One region of the Nonomuraea sp. NPDC026600 genome, then DNA from elsewhere that is predicted to be linked to it. Evidence: riboswitches for the same ligand, from Rfam matches in the RefSeq annotation. Region 1 holds a riboswitch; each other region holds the start of a gene.
The links. A riboswitch is a leader RNA that binds a small molecule or an ion and turns the genes downstream of it on or off. The one in region 1 is predicted to bind cyclic di-AMP.
Positions count from the first base shown of each region.

Region 2: it holds a riboswitch for cyclic di-AMP, as region 1 does, so the genes downstream of both, AB0F17_RS14915 (hypothetical protein) here and AB0F17_RS12570 (NlpC/P60 family protein) in region 1, are expected to answer to the same signal.
Region 3: it holds a riboswitch for cyclic di-AMP, as region 1 does, so the genes downstream of both, AB0F17_RS45155 (C40 family peptidase) here and AB0F17_RS12570 (NlpC/P60 family protein) in region 1, are expected to answer to the same signal.

Region 1 is NZ_JBEZYD010000004.1:492,140-498,444, forward strand. Features, by position in the region: gene AB0F17_RS12555 (RDD family protein) at 1-298, opposite strand, end outside; gene AB0F17_RS12560 (hypothetical protein) at 302-1,180, shown strand; gene AB0F17_RS12565 (amino-acid N-acetyltransferase) at 1,203-1,760, opposite strand; cyclic di-AMP (ydaO/yuaA leader) riboswitch at 2,050-2,206, shown strand; gene AB0F17_RS12570 (NlpC/P60 family protein) at 2,293-3,255, shown strand; gene AB0F17_RS12575 (LuxR C-terminal-related transcriptional regulator) at 3,394-3,606, opposite strand; gene AB0F17_RS12580 (helix-turn-helix domain-containing protein) at 4,276-4,674, opposite strand; gene AB0F17_RS12585 (zinc-binding dehydrogenase) at 4,754-5,362, shown strand; gene lysX (bifunctional lysylphosphatidylglycerol synthetase/lysine--tRNA ligase LysX) at 5,433-6,305, opposite strand, start outside.
Region 2 is NZ_JBEZYD010000005.1:397,140-403,444, forward strand. Features, by position in the region: gene AB0F17_RS14880 (glucose 1-dehydrogenase) at 1-125, opposite strand, end outside; gene AB0F17_RS14885 (MarR family winged helix-turn-helix transcriptional regulator) at 193-621, shown strand; partial or broken gene AB0F17_RS14890 (CDGSH iron-sulfur domain-containing protein) at 628-699, shown strand; gene AB0F17_RS14895 (aldo/keto reductase) at 746-1,603, shown strand; gene AB0F17_RS14900 (PadR family transcriptional regulator) at 1,645-2,157, opposite strand; gene AB0F17_RS14905 (MDR family MFS transporter) at 2,214-3,662, shown strand; gene AB0F17_RS14910 (DUF5302 domain-containing protein) at 3,710-3,910, shown strand; cyclic di-AMP (ydaO/yuaA leader) riboswitch at 4,075-4,212, shown strand; gene AB0F17_RS14915 (hypothetical protein) at 4,422-5,123, shown strand; gene AB0F17_RS14920 (alpha/beta hydrolase) at 5,173-6,018, shown strand; gene AB0F17_RS14925 (hypothetical protein) at 6,086-6,305, opposite strand, start outside.
Region 3 is NZ_JBEZYD010000028.1:154,470-160,774, reverse strand. Features, by position in the region: gene AB0F17_RS45170 (glycosyltransferase family 4 protein) at 1-537, opposite strand, end outside; gene AB0F17_RS45165 (M48 family metalloprotease) at 534-2,159, opposite strand; gene AB0F17_RS45160 (hypothetical protein) at 2,171-3,082, opposite strand; gene AB0F17_RS45155 (C40 family peptidase) at 3,201-3,719, opposite strand; cyclic di-AMP (ydaO/yuaA leader) riboswitch at 3,793-3,950, opposite strand; gene AB0F17_RS45150 (C40 family peptidase) at 4,731-5,690, opposite strand; gene AB0F17_RS45145 (NYN domain-containing protein) at 5,790-6,305, opposite strand, start outside.

The DNA of each region.
Region 1 (6,305 bases):
GCACGATCTTGATACCCATGACCAGCTTGCCGACCGTCTGGCCGCTCATCTTGGTCATGAAGTACTCGTAGGCGACATAAATCGCCGTCATCAGGATGGTCTGCACGATCCCGTAGGCGAGCGGGCCCAGCAGGCCGCTCGACGTACCGGTCACGGAGTTGTAGCTGCTGAGCAGGATGGCCGCGAGAATGAGGCCCAGCACCCCGGACACGATGCCGAAGATGACACCGTCGATGATCCTCGCCACGAGCCGCTGCCACCACTCGGCGAGCGGGGCCGGGGCTCCGGGCGGCTGCATCCCGTGCGGCTGGGCGCCGTAACCGGGCTGCTGGCCGTACTGGGGTTGCTGCGGCTGCCCGTATCCGGGCTGGCCGCCGTACTGCGGCTGCTGCTGACCGTAACCCGGCTGGGACTGCTGCTGCTGCCCGTACTGGGGTTGCTGACCATAGCCGGGCTGCTGGCCCGACGCGGGCTGCTGGCCATAACCAGGCTGCTGACCGTAACCGGGCTGCGATTGCGGCTGCTGACCGTAATCAGGCTGCTGACCATAGCCGGGCTGCTGGCCCGACGCGGGCTGCTGGCCATAACCAGGCTGCTGACCGTACCCAGGCTGCTGGCCATATCCCGGCTGGGACGGCTGCTGCTGACCATAGCCGGGCTGCTGGCCGTAACCGGGCTGCGGTTGCGGCTGCTGCTGGCCATAACCAGGCTGGCCGTACTCGGGCTGCTGGCCCGAAGCCTGCTGCTGCCCGTAGCCGGGCTGCTGGCCGTACTCGGGTTGCTGGCCATAGCCGGGCTGCTGCCCGTACTGCGGCTGCTGACCGTACTGCGACGGCTGCTGCTGGCCATATTGCGGCTGCTGGCCGTAGCCCGGCTGCTGCTGCTGCCCGTACTGGGGCTGCTGGCCGTACTGCGGCGGTTGCTGCTGGCCATAGTTGGGTTGCTGACCATAGGCGTCGTCCGCCCGGTAGCCAACGACCGTTACATCCGGGTCGGGCTCGCCATAGGGACGGCCCGCGTTGTGATGTCCGTATTCGGGAGTCCCGCCAGGCGCAGAGTGCTCGCCGGAATCATCCTGTGGATACGGCGGCTGTCCGGTGCTCACCGTGTCACCTCGCTTCGAGTGCGCATGTGGCACGTGTCAGGACACATGCCTGTGCTGCCCAACGTATCGACATAGGTATCAACAATCACCTTTCGCATTAGTCAAGGTCCGCGTCACCCGATGTCAGGTGGAGCAGCATGCGGGTGTTCCCCAGAGTGTTGGGCTTGACGTGTTCCAAGTCGAGGAACTCGGCGACACCCTCGTCGTACGAGGCCAGCAGCTCCGCGTAGACCTCTGGCGAGACCGGAGTGCCCTGAACCGGGCGGAATCCATGCCTCGCGAAGAAATCGACCTCAAAAGTCAGACAGAATACCCGGCGCAGGCCGAGCTCTCGAGCGGTAATGATCAAGGAAGAGACGATCCGGTGCCCGATTCCGAGGCCGCGGAACTCCGGGTTGACGGCCACCGTACGAATCTCCGCGAGATCCTCCCAAAGCACATGCAGCGCGCCGCAGCCGACCACCAGGCCACCGCGCTCGGCGATCCAGAACTCCTGCACGTCCTCGTACAGGGTGACCGTGGCCTTCTCCAGAAGCCGCGGTCCGGCGCCCGCGTAGGTGTCGACCAGGCGCCTAATCGTCCTGACATCCGGCGTGCGGGCACGCCGGACGACGATTTCCGTGTCCGGGACTGTCACTTCGGCGACCTGCTCCATGGGTCTCCAGAGTACAGATCCGATTACGGCTCACCCCTAACTGCGACCTCTCCCCCATCTCATGACATCTGGTGGTTGATCGAACACGATGGGGGATCCCTTGACTCCTAGGCTTCCATGTCTTGGCGAACTTGGTGGAAAAAGGACATAAAGTCTGTTCTGTACGGCCAAGCACGAGACCCTCTCGTGACCCTTCGGTTGCGAAACCTCTACTGACTTGGCAGTTCTGGTTGAGCACGAACGCCGAGTGCACTAGTGTCCAGCGACGATGTCACCCGCGCGAGCCAAGCGTGGAGACGCGCCCAATCTCCGCGAGGAGAACCGGGGACCCGCCGGTGGCGAGCTCATCCTGACGCCACCCTGGGGTGAATCCGAGCGGTTCGTTCGGTAGGGCTGCTCCGGCCCGAACCCGTCAGCTAACCCGGTAGGCGCCGATGAGAGGAGCTGGTTGGTGAAGTACACCCGCAATCGCGAGGGGAAGCCGGCGGGCGCTCACGCCCGCCCTCCGGGATCCCGGAGAGCCTCCACCCGCTTGGGTGTCATCGCGGCTACCGTCGCCACCCTCCTGTTCGCCATCCCCGTCGGCTCCGCCGTCGCCGATCCCAAGCCCTCGCTGAAGGCCCTGTCCAAGCAGGCCGAGGAGCTCCACACCCAGATCGAGACGCTCAGCGAGCAGTACAACGGCCAGCGGGAGAAGCTCAAGACCGCCAAGAAGGCGGTCGAGGCGGCCCAGAAGACGCTGGCCACCAGCGAGTCCGATCTGGCCGTCAAGCGCGCCAAGGCCTCGCTGCTGGCCCAGAACGCCTACATCAACGGCGGCCTCGGCCAGTCCCTGGCGTTCACCACCTCCGACGACCCCGAGAGCTTCCTCGACCGGGCGGCCACCACCTACGCGCTGGAGCAGCAGCAGGGCGCCGAGGTCAACCTGGTGACCGCGGCCAGGGAGGCCGCCGAGCGGGCCAGGACCAGCGCCAAGACGCGCATCGACGAGGTCCAGGAGATCGTCGACGGCCTCGGCACCAAGCGCGACAAGATCACCAAGCTGGTCGCCAAGGTCGAGAGCAGCCTCTTCAAGCGCGCGATCGGCGAGGCGGGCCGCCCCGGCTCGCGCGCCGTGAAGGTGAACCTGCCGGTCATCGGCGCCGGCAAGGCCGCCATAGCCGCCAGGTGGGCGCTCACGCAGCAGCTCAAGCCCTACGTCTGGGGCGCCGAGGGCCCGAGCTCGTACGACTGCTCCGGCCTGGTGATGGCGGCCTACCAGCGGGTGGGCATCTCACTGCCGCACTACACCGGCGATCAGTGGACGGCCGGCCGGCACATCTCCAAGGAGGAGCTGCGCGCCGGCGACCTGGTCTTCTTCTACGGCGACCTGCACCACGTCGGCATCTACATTGGTGGCGGCATGATGGTCCACGCACCGCAGACCGGCGACGTCGTGCGCATCGCGTCCATCGCTCGCCGTCCGTTCGCGGGTGCCGTACGCATCGCCGACTGAACTTCCGGCGCTCTGACAGCAGGCGTCCCGGCAGCAGGCGCCCTGGCGACAGGCGCCCGAGCAGCAAGCGCCGGCGGCGAACGCTCTGACAGCCGGGGTCTGGCGGCAGGGGCTCCGGCGGCGGGCCCGCCGGCGCGGTCAGATGAGCTGACGGCGGGCGGCCCAAGCCACGGCCTCGATCGCGGTGGCGACTCCGATGCGGTCGCAGATACCCCGCAATCTCCGGCGTACCGTGCGCCCGCTGATATCCAATCGTCTGCCCACCCGGTCAACCGTGACTCCCTTGGCAAGCTCCGCCAGCAACGCCAGATCCGCATGGCTGAGCTCAACGCCTTCAGTGAGCACATACATCGGGAGCCCTCCCCCCAACAGCAGAACTCGAGACGTCTCTGTCCGAGCAGAAGGTAAACGCATTCTGGAAAGGTCGTCAAGCAAGCCAATCCTCACATTTGACGATCGACATTGACATGATCCTCTATATGTGAAGTACTCGCCATATGTCGGCACACTTCGGGGCCTGATGAGCGAGCACAGCCGTCCTTACAAGGGCTCCGACCCACCACCGCCGAGCACCACGGACATGCTGGGCTTCGATCCCTGGGACGCCGATTTTCCGCCGCGCTCCATATACGAAATATCGGGAAATACAGCGGTGTGGGCCACTCTTTCGTACCTGGCCGGGCTGTACGTACGAGCCCTGCCGCGCGATCCCCGTTTCGGACACGGCTCCGACCCGCTCGGCAAAGGCGATCCGACAGAGCCGGTGGAATCGTTCCTGCTCATGAACTCCACGGACCGACCACAGCCGCCCGCGCGGGCTGGTCAAAAGAGAGCGCCCGCGGGCGGGTGCCGAGGCGATCGCGACCGAGCTGATCCGGACGCTGCCGAACGAGGCCGAACTGATCACTGTTCTCCTACTCGCCGCCGGACGCGGGACCGCTGTCAACCTAACCGCCGTCGGCGGCCTGAACGTTACGCGGCACGTGGCCGCTGCGGCCCGGAGATCCTGCCCGCAGACGGTCAGGCGGTGGCGTCGTACGTCTTCCTGGCCGCTTCGACGATCTGGATGTTGGCCTCGGCCCAGCCCTTGATCGCGGCCACCAGCGGCATCAGGCTCTCGCCGAGCGATGTGAGCTCGTAGTCGACCCGGACCGGCACCGAGGGCGTGACCGTGCGCCGCACCAGGCCGTCGCGCTCCAGCCCGCGCAGCGTCTGGGTGAGCATCTTCTGGCTGACGCCCGCGATGCGCCTGGACAGGTCGCTGTAGCGGCGAGGCCCGCTCGCCAGGCCGGTGAGCACCAGCGTCACCCATTTGTCGCTGAGCCGGTCGAGCAGCTTCCTCGACGGGCACTCCGCGAAGTAGGCGTCGAACGCCTGCTTGGCCTCCTCGCGCCGGTCGGCCGCCGTGGTCGTCGCCATCCCTCGTCCCTCCAGGTGAGTTACGCACTCACAGGTGTCTACTTACCAGAAGAGAGTAACTCTTCCTAGGGTCGTAGGCATGACGAACATGCGCGCGCTCATCGGTGGTACCGGCTCCCCACGGCTCGTGGAGGTGCCGGTGCCGGAGGCGGGACCGGGCCAGGTGCGGATCAGAATGGCGGCGGCCGGGGTGAACCCCTTCGACCTGGCGGTGGCCGCGGGGACACTGGCCGACCACGGCGTGGCCAGGAAGCTGGATTCCTACGGGCTCGGCTTCGATGTGGCCGGGACGGTCGACCAGGTGGGCGAAGGGGTCGCCTACCTGGTCGGAGACGAGGTGATCGCGCTGGTGGGCAGGCTGGAGCTGCCGGTCAAGGCGCAGGCCGAGTACGTGGTGGTCGACGCCTCGGCGGTGGCGAAGGCGCCCCGGGGCGCGTCGGCCGTGGCGGCGGCGACGATCCCGCTCAACGCGTTGACCGGTGTGGTGGTCATCCCGCTGCGCGGCACGGACGTCGCGTCGGTGTTCTTCAGGGCGGACGCGGCCCAGCTCGCCGAGGTGGTGCGCCTGGTCGAGGCGGGCCGGGTCACGCTGCGCGTCGCGGGCACGTACCCGCTGGAGAAGGCCGCCGACGCGCACGCCCGCCTCGCGGCAGGCGGCGTGCGTGGCCGGCTCGTGCTGGTGCCGTGAGCCGCGCGACACATCGGCCGGTGAATCGCTATGCTCACCGGCCGAGCGCCGTACGACGTGGCCGTGCGGGTCAGTTGGTCGGCTTGACCAGCGGGAACAGGATCGTCTCCCGGATGTTCTTGCCGGTGAAGGCCATGACCATCCGGTCGATGCCGGCGCCCATGCCACCCGTGGGCGGCATGGCGTACTCCAGGGCCTGGAGGAAGTCCTCGTCGAGCTGCATGGCCTCCGGGTCGCCCCCGGCGGCCAGCAGGGACTGCTCGACCAGGCGGCGGCGCTGCTCGATCGGGTCGACGAGCTCGGAATAGGCGGTGCCCAGCTCGGTGCCGAACCCGATGAGGTCCCACTTCTCGGTCAGCAGCGGGTTGTCGCGGTGCTGGCGGGTCAGCGGCGAGGTCTCCAGCGGGTAGTCCATGACGAACGTCGGCTGGATGAGCGTGTGCTCGACGAGGGCCTCGAAGATCTCCTGGACGAGCTTGCCCTGGCCCCACTTCGGGTCCCAGTGGACATCCCGCTTGTCAGCAAATTTCCGGACCTGCTCGATCGGGGTGTCGGTAGTGACCTCTTCGCCGAGCGCCTCGGACACCGTCCCGTACAGCGTGACGCGCGGCCACTCCGGGATGCCCAGGTCCACCTCGACGCCGTCGTGGACGACCACCGAGGTGCCCAGCGCGGCCACGACGGCCTTCTGGTACATCCGCTGGGTCAGGTCGGCCATGTCGTTGTAGTCGAGGTAGGTGCCGTACGCCTCGATCATGGTGAACTCGGGGTTGTGCGTGGAGTCCGCGCCCTCGTTGCGGAAGTTGCGGCTGATCTCGAAGACCTTCTCGATGCCGCCGACCACGAGCCGCTTCAGGTAGAGCTCGATCGCGATGCGAAGGTAGAGCTCCATGTCGTAGGCGTTGATGTGGGTCTTGAACGGCCGGGCCGTCGCGCCGCCGTG
Region 2 (6,305 bases), on a different contig from region 1:
TCGCGGGCGCCGAGCACCACGGCGGCGCCCGCCCGGGCCAGGGCGTGAGCCGTGACGGCGCCGATGCCGCGGCTGGCTCCCGCCACGACCGCGACCTTCCCACTGAGCCAAGAGTTTGGTTGCATGCCCTCGACGATAGATATCGAAGCATTAGATGTCAAACGATTAGATGCCACTGATAAACTGGGCGGCATGACGCCACCCTTTCGGACACCGATCGGCCTGCTGCTCACCAACACCGCCAGGGCGGCGAGCCGGGCCTTCGACGACGCGCTCGCCGCCGTCGGCGGGTCGGCGCCGATCTGGCAGATCCTCATCTCGATCAAGTCCCGGCAGTTGGGCAACCAGCGCGAGCTCGCCGAGGCGGTGGGCATCCAGGGGGCGACGCTGACCCACCACCTCAACGCGATGGAGACCGGCGGGCTGCTGACCCGCCGCCGGGACCCCGCCAATCGGCGGGTCCACGTGGTGGAGCTGACCGAGGAAGGGGAGCGGCTGTTCCACCGATTGCGCGAGGTGGCGGTCGCCTTCGACGCGCGCCTGCGGGCCGGGCTCAGCGAGGAGCAGATCGCCTCGTTCGAGCAGGTCCTGACCCGGCTGGCGGAGAACGTCCGCGGCTGAGGTCCCAGGTGCGGCAGATCGCGTAACAAGCCGTTCTGTGATGGCTCGCACGTGACCATCCGCTTCACCGGCACCTAGTGGCCCCCGCTGCGACGTCGTCTCCGCACCTGGGGAGGATAGGGGCATGAATACGCGACTTATCGGCCAGACCCATGTTGGCGCCATCGGGCTCGGCGCCATGCCCATGTCCGTACATGGGCACATGCCCGACGAAGCCCAGTCGATCAGGACCATCCACGCGGCGCTCGACGCCGGCGTCACCCTCATCGACACGGCCGACGCCTACACGCCGTCGTCCGACCAGGTGGGCCACAACGAGCGGATCGTGGCCAAGGCCCTGACGAGCTGGACCGGCGACACCAGTGGGGTGCTCGTGGCCACCAAGGGCGGCCACACCCGCACGGTGGACGGTGGCTGGCAGGTCAACGGCCGGCCCGACTACCTGGCCGAGGCGTGCGACCGCTCCTTGAAGGCGCTGGGGGTGGAGGCGATCGGGCTCTATCAGCACCACCGGCCCGACCCCGCCGTGCCGTACGAGGAGACGATCGGCGGCCTGCGAGACCTGCTCGACACCGGGAAGATCCTGATGGCCGGCATCTCCAACGCGAACCCGGAGCAGATCAGGCTCGCCCACGAGATCCTCGGCGGGCGGCTGGCCAGTGTGCAGAACCAGTACTCGCCGCGGTTCCGGTCCAGCGAGCCGGAGATCGACGTGTGCGCGGAACTGGGGCTGGCGTTCCTGCCGTGGTCGCCGCTGGGCGGCATCAGCTCGGCGTCGGAGCTGGGCGGCCAGCACGCGGCGTTCGCCAGGGTGGCGGCGGAGCGGGGCGTGTCTCCGCAGCAGGTCTGCCTCGCCTGGGAGCTGGCGCGCAGCCCGGTGGTGATCCCCATCCCCGGCGCCAGCAGGCCGGAGACCATCGTGGACTCGGCCGCCGCGACCGACCTCGTCCTCACCGCCGATGAGCTGGCCCTTCTCGCCTGACCGCCCCGCTGACAGCCGTCGGACGCGCCCCGGCGCAGCGGTCAGTCGCGTCCGACGGCGTCGCGTAGCTCGGCCAGGGTCTCGTCGGCCCAGGTGAGCGACGCACGGCCCTGGGCGAGACCCAGGCGGAGCGCGTACCTGCCGAATCCCGGGGTGTCCTTGGGTTTGCACTCCAGGACGGTCAGCCGCTCCGCGAACTGCGCTCTGATCCGCTCGACCACCGCGATCGCCGACTCCCGGTCGAGCAGCGTGAGCAGGAACGCCTGGAGCGCCACCTCGCTGCGCGGCGCGGAGGTCGGTTCGCGCTCGACCAGCCAGGAACGGAGCTGACTCGCGCCCTCAGGCGTGATCGCGTAGAGCTTCCGCCCGCGTGCCCCCTCCGACTCGACCGCCACCAGCCCGTCGGCGGCCATCTTCACCAGCTCCGGGTAGATCTGCGTGTGCCCGGCCTGCCAGACGTGATTGAGCGACCGCTCGAACGATTTCGTGAGGTCGTAGCCGCTGGCCGGCCCCGTGGCGTCGAGGAGTCCGAGCAGTGCGATCCGTAGGGACATGTAAGTCAGCATACCAAAGGATTGACATGTCAGTCCTTACATGTCAATCTCCACATATGACTACTGACACGAAGCGCGGAGGCGATGGCCTCCTGCTGGTCGCCGTGCTCGGCGGCATGTTCCTGGCGATGCTCGACCAGACCATCGTCGGCACGGCCCTGCCCCGGATCATCGCGGAGCTGGGCGGCGTTGATCTCTACACCTGGGTGGTCACGGCGTACCTGCTGACCTCGACCGTGACCGTGCCCCTCTATGGAAGGCTGTCGGACCAGCACGGCAGGAAGCCGCTGTTGCTCATCGGCATGTCCGTGTTCCTTGTGGGGTCCGCGCTGTGCGGGGTTGCCCAGGACATGACCCAGCTCATCCTGTTCCGCGCGCTGCAGGGCCTGGGGGCGGGCGCGCTGCTTCCGCTGTCCATCGCCCTGGTGATCGAGCTGTTCCCGCCGACCAAGGGCGGGGCCCGGGTGCAGGGGGCGATGGGCGGGGTGATGGCGCTCAGCTACCTCGCCGGGCCGTTCCTGGGCGGGCTCTTCACCGACCACGCGAGCTGGCGCTGGGCCTTCTACGTGAACGTGCCGATCGGCCTGGTGCTGATCGGGATCATCGTGCTGCGCCTGCCGCGCCAGGCGGGGCATGGTGGCGGGCGGCCGGACTACCTGGGCATCGGGGTGTTCACGGTGGCCATCAGCGCGCTGCTCATCGGCCTGACCGAGAAGGGGCTCGACGCCCACACCTGGACCAGCGTGCCGGTGGTCGGGCCGATCGTGCTGGCTCTGGTGTTGCTGGTGGTGTTCGTGGTGGTGGAGGGGCGGGCCGAGGCGCCCATCATGCCGTTGCACCTGTTCCGCAACCGTACGTACACGCTGGTCAACGTGACGTCGTTCTTCACCGCCTTCTGCATGTTCGCCGGAGTGGTGTTCCTGCCGCGCTACTTCCAGGAGGCGCTCGGCGCCACTGCGACCGAGTCGGGGCTGCGGATCTACCCGCTGACCCTGGCCATGGTGGTGGGCAGTGTCCTCATGGGCGCGCTGATGAGCCGGACGCGGGTCTACAAGCCGTGGCTGGTGGCGGCGCCGTTCCTGCTGGCCGTGGGCGCGCTGCTGTGCTCCGGCCTGACGCTGGACACGCCGCCCTGGGTGCTCGTCGGGTGGATGGCGCTGATCGGCCTCGGCATGGGCCCCATGCTCTCCGGCCTGACCGTGGCCGTGCAGTCCTCGGTGCCGCCCCAGTACATCGGCACGGCCTCGGCGAACCTGACGTTCTTCCGCCAGATCGGCGGCTCGGTCGCGCTGGCGCTGGCCGGCACCGCGTACACCTCCGAGATCACCGCCGAGGCGCCGCTGCACGGGCTGGCCGCCGCGCACGCTTCGGCCGCGGCCCTGGTCATTCCCTCGCTGGGCGTCGCGGGCGCCCTCGTGGCGCTGGTCGCCCTGATCGCCATGCCCGGCGCGCGCATCGACCGGGAGACACCACAGCCCAAGGTCGAGGCTGGTTTCGCGTCCTGAGCGCCGTCATGCGAAGCTGTCCTTGTCCCCAACACCAGGAGGTCCTCATGGCGGAAACACCGGAGCCGGAAGTCGACGAAACTCCCGAGGACGAGATGAAGCGCAAGTTCCGCGAGGCGCTCGAGCGCAAGCGCGGCCAGCACGCCGACTCGAGCGCGGGTGGCAGGGGCAACGACCCTTCCAAGATTCACGGCGCTCACGGGCCCGCCGCCAGCAAGCGTTCTTTCAGGCGGAAGAGCGGCGGTTGACAAGGGCTTTTCGGGGGGTACGGCATGCCGTACCCCCCTTTTTCTTGACCTCATAGGTAGATCTTCGCCCGATTCATGGGCTTAAGTTTGCCTTTGTCCGATTCTCTCCATATAGTCCAAGGAAGTTACCAGCCGGTGACCTGGCGCTTCAGCAGAGAGGCGTCGACCGGCAGGCGCCGAATTTCGCTCAGGCGAGAACCGGGGAACCACCGTTCCTTAGGGGTGAATCCGACCATCGGTCGGTAGGGCATCTCCACGTCCGAACCCGTCAGCTAACCCGGTAGGCGAGATGGAGAGGACTCCTACCGCATGTTTAACTCCCGTGCTGTGCCGCCCGCCCGCGTGTTGCCATCCGCCGACGACTGACCGGCACCATCCCCCAAGCTCTTCCCGCGCTCCGTCGCGTAGCGACCGTTTGGCATTCCGCCCGGCTACGCCCCTCCTTTAGCGAGCGCTCTCCTCCCTGTACCCGTATAAAGGACTTTGCTGCTTCATGTCTATTCGCTCTGCCATGCTGACTGCCGCCCTCGTCGGCGCCCTGTCCATCGGTGCCGCCACGGCCGCGCACGCCGACTCCGGCACTGACAAGAAGGTCCTGCTCAAGGGCTCGACCACGGCGTCCTACTTCTGGGACGACTCCTCCGGCCGCGCCGGGGACACCGGCTTGCCGGCCAGCGGCAAGCCCATGCAGAAGCGTCTCGCCGCCAGCCCGAGCTGGCCGCTCATGACAGAGGGCTACGTTGTCTACAAGGGCAAGAAGATGCCCTTCTTCGTCGGTGACCGCGGCCCGGGCACGCCGTCCTCCAGCGGTGTCATGCTCGACCTGGACGCCAAGACCTTCGCCGACCTGACCGGCGGCCGCTTCAACTCCAGCACGCTGGGTGTGGACGGCGTCGGCGGCCAGGGCCACATCAAGGTTGGCTACATCATCACCAAGTGGGGCAACGGCCCGGGCAAGAAGAACTACCCGGTCGCCTACTCGACCGGTGCCTACGCCCGCGTGGACCACAACCCCGCCAAGCCCCCGCAGGTCGCCGCTCCGAAGACGGTCAGCCCCAAGCCCGCTCCGGGCGCCGACCTGCCCGCGGTGCCGGTGTCCGACAAGAAGGCCGCCGAGTCGAGCGACGCTCTCAACGGCGCCGTGCTGGGGGCCGGGCTGGCGATCGTCGGTGGCGGCGTGATGGTCGGCCGCAAGCTCCTCCTCCAGCGCTGACGGTCCGTCGGTCTTTGCTTCGCGGGAAACAGAATGTCATTCTGATCCCGTGACCAAGCATGCAGTCGCCAACGGCATCCAGATCGCCTACGAGACCTTCGGCTCATCCGACGGACGTCCCCTGCTCCTCATCATGGGGCTCGGCGCCCAGCTCATCCACTGGGACGACGAGCTCTGCGAGCTCCTGGCGGAGCAGGGCCATCACGTCGTCAGATTCGACAACCGTGACTCCGGTCTCTCCACGCACCTGCACGACGAGGACGTTCCCGCATTGGGGACGTCCTCGTCGTATTTGCTGGACGACATGGCCGACGACGCCGCCGGGCTGATGGACGCCCTCGGCTGGACCGCTGCCCATGTGGTGGGCGCCTCGATGGGCGGGATGATCGCCCAGACGCTCGCCATCCGGCACCCCGAACGCGTGCTGACCCTCACCTCGATCATGTCGACCCCCGGCCCGAACGTGGCCCCGCCCACCCCGGAGGCCAGCGCGGTGCTGCTCGCACCGCCCGCGCCCGATCGGGCGGGCGTCCTCGCCCAGGCCCTGACGACCTGGTCGGTGATCGGCTCGCCCGGCTTCGACCTGGACCGGGAACGCATCGTCCGGATGTCCGGCCAGGCGTACGACCGGAGCTTCGACCCGCCGGGCACGACCCGGCAACTGGCCGCGATCCTGGTCTCCGGTGACCGCACCGAACAGCTCGGCACGCTGGGCGTGCCCGCCCTGGTCATCCACGGCGAGGCCGACCGGCTCGTCCCGGTCGTCGGCGGCCGGGCCACGGCGGCGGCGATCCCGGGCGCCAGGCTGCTGACGTTCCCCGGCATGGGTCACGATCTGCCCGAACCGCTGTGGCCGGAGATCGTCGACGCCATCACCAAGCTCACCACCGGGTGACGTACCGGAGATCGCTGGAGGACGGTGGCTCGCGTTCGCCGCGCCCGTACGCGAGCCACCGGGTCTCTCAGACCTCCAGCTTCTCCTCGATGCCGCGTAGCTGGTGCCTGGCCATCGCGAGGTTGGACCGCGCCCGGTCCAGGGCGAGATAGAGGAACAGCCCCTTGCCGCCGCGGCCGGTGATCGGCCGGATGATGTGGTACTGGCCGCCGAGCGTGATCAGGATGTCCTCGATGGATTCCTTGAGCCCCAGCGAGTCCATCGTGCGCAGCTTGGCCTTGACCACC
Region 3 (6,305 bases), on a different contig from region 1:
TCCGAGCTCGGCCCTGACCGCGTCCGGATGGAACTGGCCGGCGTCCACGCCCGGCGCCAGCCGTACCAGCTTCGCCGCCGGGATCGCGGCGGCCAGCCGGGCGCGCGTGTACTCGCCGAGGTAGGTCACCACGTCGGCGTGCTCCCCGATCCTGCGCAGCACCGCCCGGAACACCGGCGCGCTCGCCCACGACGCCTCATGGCCGTGGGTGAGCATCACCACGCGCCGCGCGCCCGCCGCCCGTAACCCCGGCGCGAGCAGCCCCAGCGGGGCCGCCGCGCCGAACACCACCGTGTCCGCCCCCTCCTCGGCCAGCAGCCGGGCCGCCCGGCGGGCGACCGCGCGGGTCGGCAGCATCAGCGAGGTGGGGTGACGGACGATCCGGTACGGCTGACGGCGGTCGAACTCCGCGCACCCCGGCCAGGCCGGAGCGTAGACGGCCACGCCGGGCGTGCGCAGGGCCAGCCCGTGCACGAACGACTGGATGCCACCCGGCCTGGGCGGGAAGTCGTTCGTGACGATGAGCACACCGGTCACGGCTGTGGCTGACCGTTCAGCGCGGCCCACTCCCGGGCCATGGCGATGCGCTCGGGACCGGAGGGGTGCGAGGCATAGAGCGCATATTCCACCGGATCCGGCGACAAGTCGGAAATATTGGTGATTGCCAGGCGTTTCTGCATCGAGAGGAACGTGCCCGGGTCCTTCGTGAGGTTCAGGGCGTGGAGGTCGGCGCGGGCCTCGATGTGGCGGCTGATCAGGTTCTGGGCCGGGCCCACGATGACCGTGGCCAGGCTCAGCAAGCCCATGATCACGCCCACCGCCCGCGGGTCGGCCGCCGAGACGATGCCCGTGCGCCGCCGTACCACTCCCAGGAGCAGGAACAGCAGGATCACGCCGAACGCGGCGCCCAGCCCGCCCATCAGCGTGCCGACGAGCACGTCGCCGTACTTGGCGTGGCCCAGCTCGTGCGCCACGACCAGCTCGACCTCGGACTGCGGGGCGCGCAGCAGCGTGTCGTACACGACGATCCGGCGCGTGGCGCCGAAGCCGGAGACGTAGGCGTTGAGGGCGTTCGTCCGGCGTGAGGCGTCGGCGATCAGCACGTCCCCGACCGGGACGTGGGCGCGCTCGGCCAGCGTCATCAGGTTCACCCTGAGCGCGCCCTGCGGCATCGGGCGGAAGTCGTTGAACAACGGCTCGAACACGACCGGATACACGAACGACGCCAGCAGGGTCAGCGCGAACGCCCCCACGGCGGCCGGAATCCACCAGCGCCGCACCTTCCTGGCCAGCGCCACCACGACCAGCACCATGATCGACTGCAGCACCACGCCCACGGCCAGCCCCTTGAGCCGGTCCCCGGTCCAGCCGGCCCAGTCCTGCGTGGACAGGCCGTAGTCACGCAGCACCACCTCGAACCAGACGCCCAGCGGCCACCGGACCGCCTCCACGATCGCGGTCAGCACCGTCACCCCGAGCACCACCCGCACCCACCACGGCCCGCGCAGCCCGCCCAGCACCTTGGCCCCGAACGGCGTGAGCACCAGCAACCCCGCGAACAGCACGGTCAGCCCGAGCGACAGGTACCCGGGGACGCTGGTGGCGGCGTCGAACGCGGCGGCCCTGGCGATCTCGCCCGCACTGAAGTCACGCGCCGGATCCGGCGGCACGGTGGGAGTGCCCGGCGGCATCACCCGCCACGGCGTCGCCAACGCCACCACGACCAGGATCACCACCCCGAGCAGGACCAAGGCCCAACCGGTCCCAGCACGCGCGGGCGTAGCGGGGGCGCCTGGCGCGACGTTCCCGCTCGGCATGGCCTGTCCCCCTGGCGCGGCGTTCCCGTCAGGTGTGGCCCGCCTCCCTGGCGGGGCCTGCCTCCCTGGCGTGGCCTGCCCGCCCGATGCGGAGCCCCCATCTGGTGCGGCCCACCCACCCGGTGCGGTCTGCCCGGTGTCCGGGGCGGTATCCGACCCCGCCGGCCCGGCATCCGCCCCGAACGGCACGTCGTCTCCATCGGACCGCCCAGTCGACACGGCGCCGGGGCCGGGCGGCTCGGGCAGCGCGGCGTTCTCACCGGGCTGTGAGCCCGGGTGCCGGGCGGCGGGGTCCGCGTCGTCGTCAGGCGGCATGTTGTCGGTGCTCTGCAGATCGTCCATCCGCGTTCCCCTTACGCAAGCTGGTCCCGCACGTAGTCGCGCCACCGTGCCGTCAACGTCCCTGCCGAGAGCCCGAGCCTGGCGAGCCCCCGGTCGATGCCACCCGTCTGGGCATCACGGTAGAGCCTCACCAGAGTCCCCTCACCGAACCGCTCGGCGATGAAGCGACACGCCAGCCACGCCTCCTGGTAGGCCCGTGCCAGCCGTACAGGGTCCCGGGAAGAGGGTGCGAATGCCTCAGGCCCCGGCAACCCGCCCGGCAAGCGCCCGGCCCGCACCTCGGCGGCCAGCTCAGCGGCGGCGACCCGAACCGGCAGCCCCGCGTCGCGGTAGCCCACGTAGTCGGCGAACCCCTCATAGAGCCACACAGGCAGCCGCTCCGTCCCGGCGGCGACGTGGGTGAGCTCGTGGGTGAGCACGACGTCCCGCCCGGTCGGGGTCAGCCGGCCGAAGTACTCGGGCACCACGACGACCCGCCCGCCATCGGCCACCGCCGCCAGCCCGGCGACACTCCCCACCCCGGCCACCCGCGCGGCCTCGGCCGTCGAACCAGGCACGAGCACCACGGGCCGCACCGGCCGTCCGAGCACGGCGGAGACACGCGTCCCGGCGGCGTCGGCCCTGCGCGCCAGGTCGCGAAGCAGCTCGGTGGCCGCGTGGTGACCGACCACGACCGAACGCGCACCTCGTACGACATCCGCCCCGTCACCCCAGAGGCCCCGCGCCTCCGCCGGGAGCTCGCGATCACCGGGCGTCGGGCCGCGACCCGCCACAGGCTGCTCACGACCACCGGACGGCAGGTCACGAACCGTCGCCGCGAGGTCACCCGTCCCGGTGGCCCGGTGCGGGACGGCACTGGCCGAGGCGAGGGCCAGGAGCAGCACCCCCGCCACCACGACTCGGCGGCTCACCTGCACGGACACGTTCCCCGATGGTAGTCGCCCACCGCGGGAGACCGGCCGTCACGGGAAAATGCGCGAAGGTCCCGTCCCCAGCGGGACGGGACCTTCGTGACGGTCATACAGGCCGGGACGCACCGCCTTACAGACCGGGACGCACCGCGCCCGCGAACGACGCCTTGCGCCATCCGTTGAGCTTCTCGATGCGCACCGTCTGACCTGTTCTCGGCGAATGGATCATCTTGCCGTTGCCGACGAACATGCCAACGTGGCCGAGCCCATGGAAGAACAGCAGGTCGCCTGGCTTCAGATTCTTCCAGGAGACCTTCTTCTTGATGCCTGCGAACTGGCTGTTCGTCACGCGTGGGATCTTGACGCCGGCCTTCTTCCAGGCGTACTGGACGAGACCGGAGCAGTCAAAGGAACCGGGTCCTGTGGCCCCGTAACGGTACGGGTCACCGAGCTGGTCCTTGGCCACGGATACGGCCGTGCGGGCCCTCGCCTGTTGCCGAGCGACCGCCGTCTGGTGCGCGGTCTTCTTCACGGACTTGACGGTCTTACCCGCCGTGGTGGTCGTCCGGGAAACACTGGCCGGTTCGCGCGCCGTCGTCGCCTGCGCCGTCGGGGCGTGGAGGACCACACCTCCGGCCGTCACGGTCATCGTTAGTGCTGCGCCACTCAGGGCAAGGCGGGACAGACGGGGGTTATAGGGGGAGGTAGACAGGATTTCTCCTTGGATCTTCCACGAACGCCTACCGGGTTAGCTGACGGATTCGGGCCTGGAAGTCGCCCTACGGCGCGATAAGCGCCGATTCACCCCTGATCCCTGGGACGGGATCGCTGGGTCCCCGGTTCCGTGCTCCTGGCTGCACGGATTCGGCAGGCCACCGCCGCAATTGGTGACATTGGGAAATGGCGGTGACCGAACGGTTTTTCTATCTGTCCACATCGGAGACCCGATGGAGAGCCGCGACGCCATGGCTTGTTCGCCGCGAGGCCAGAAGCTACGCCCTAAGTAACGAACTGGCAAAGGCGTCATGGGGTTGTCAGGATCAGGCAGACCCCTCAGTCAGGACCGCAATCCCAGATGGAGCAGCGGTTTATGTTACGCAAATGTGACCCTTCTCACACTTGACGATACCTCGATCTGTCAGGTCCCATTCGTCACTTCTGCACCACTGGTCCCGTTAGCACCAGATCGCTGGTCACAGCGGTCGCAGCCCCCCGAACACCATTCGCCCTAGATCCAAAGAACCCTCGACGATCTCCGGCCGAGATCCCAGGACAAGTACGGCCCCCGTCGGCCGTCGCGGCTCGGCGAGCATGCGAAAAGCACGCCGAGCATGACCCCGCCGCCGGTATGGTCGATGTGGGCCACGCCGCGACCCCGCCTTGCGCACGCGCGCCACGCTCACTCAGAGCGCCAGACGCGCCACGCTGAGCTCGCCACACACGCCGGGAACACGGACACCGACGTGGCATTTATCACTCTTCAGCACGCGACCCCGGGCGCCGGAATCCACGGACCGGGGCCAAGAATGCGCACGTCACGGCGCGCAGCCGTCTCCACCGGAGGAGCGTGCCCCTGGACAGGCCCCGGCCCCGCACGGCGGGCGGGGCCCACCGTGCTTGGCCGTACAGAAAAATAACGCTTTTGAACTCAGCAAAAGCGCTACGGGCGGATGGCCCCCACCAGGCTGCCACCGTAGGAGGAGAGGGTGACGACTTTGACCACGTCGCCGGTCTGGGGCGCGTGGACGATCTGCCCGTTGCCCGCGTAAATGCTCACATGCCCCAGCCCCGAGCTGAAGATGAGATCCCCCGGCTGCAGATCCTTCAGATCCACCTTGCGGGAGGAACCCCAGGCCCACTGCTGCCAGGTGGTGCGGGGCAGCGAGACGCCCGCCGCGCGCCACGACGCCTGGGTGAGCCCCGAGCAGTCCCAGCCGCGCGGCCCCGTACCGCCGAACACGTACGGCTTGCCCACCTGCGCGTACGCGAACCTGAGCACCGCGGCGGCGTTGCCGGAGGCCGCGCCGGTGTACTTGATGCCGGTGCTGTTCGGGTCGCCGGTCTTGTAGGCGCCGAGCTTGTCGAGCAGCTTCTTCTGCTGCGCGATGAGCTTGCGGACCTCCGAACGTTCCTTCTCGACCCCGTCGCGCTCCTTGTCGGCCGCCTGCAGCGCCGTCTCGGCCTTGTCGCGCTCGTCCTTGAGGCCGCGGTTCTCCCGGTCGAAGGCCACCAGCCGCTCCAGCTTCTCCTGCGACAACTGGTCCGCGAGCGCCAGGCTGCCCAGCATGCCCGTGGGGTCCGGCTGGCCGACCATCGTGGGCCAGGAGCCGGCGTCGGGGCCGAGCTTGTAGGTGTCGACGGCCATCGCGACCACCTGGGCGTGCAGCGTGGCGACCGTCTCCAGCTTGCGCTTGTAGCTCGCGTTCAGCTTGCCGTACTCGCCCTGGGCCGTTTTGTACTTCTCGGTCGCCGTGTTGTAACGGTCGACGACCTTGTCGGCCTTGTCGTTCAGCTTTTTGAGCTTGGCTTTCGCCTGCTTGATCGTGGGCTTCGGCGCGGCCAGTGCCTCGCTCGTTGGGGACAGCAGCAGCCCGATCGCGAGACCCGCAGCCAGTGGCACCCGGCCAAACCTCACAGTGTCGCCTCCCAGGGAATACATCTGGGGCGAAATGGTACAGAAGTGGCGGGTGTGCTTTTACCTGAACGGCCGATTCGTAATCTAGGCGCGGCCCAGCCTGCGCAACAGCAGACCTGACGGAACCGGTCTGGCTCCCATGCGACGGACGGATTCGGCCACCTCGCGATCGGAGGAGACCACCGCCATGGCCCGTCCTGGCGGCTCGGCCCGGACGAGCTGGCGGATCAGGTCGTCGGCGATCTCGCCGGGCGCGCTGAAGAGCACCCGCACGCCGCGCGGTGCCACCACCTGGACGGGCGCGTTGAGCTCGGCGCCGTCGAAGACCACGGTCACCTCGACCCTGGTCTGCGCGACCAGCCCGCCGAGGCCGGTCATCAGCCGGGTGCGCTGATCGGCCAGGGTCAGCGTGCCGTAACCGGTCTTGGTCACGTTGTAGCCGTCGATGATCAGATGCACCTGCGGCAGCGCGAGCAACTGGTCGAGGAGTTGCGGATCGTCGTCGGCCAGGGCGCGCGCGGGCACGCCTCTGACGCCGGGGCGCTCGCCCGTGAGCGCGGCGACCGAGTCGGCGGGCCTGCTGATCATGGTGGGCAGGGC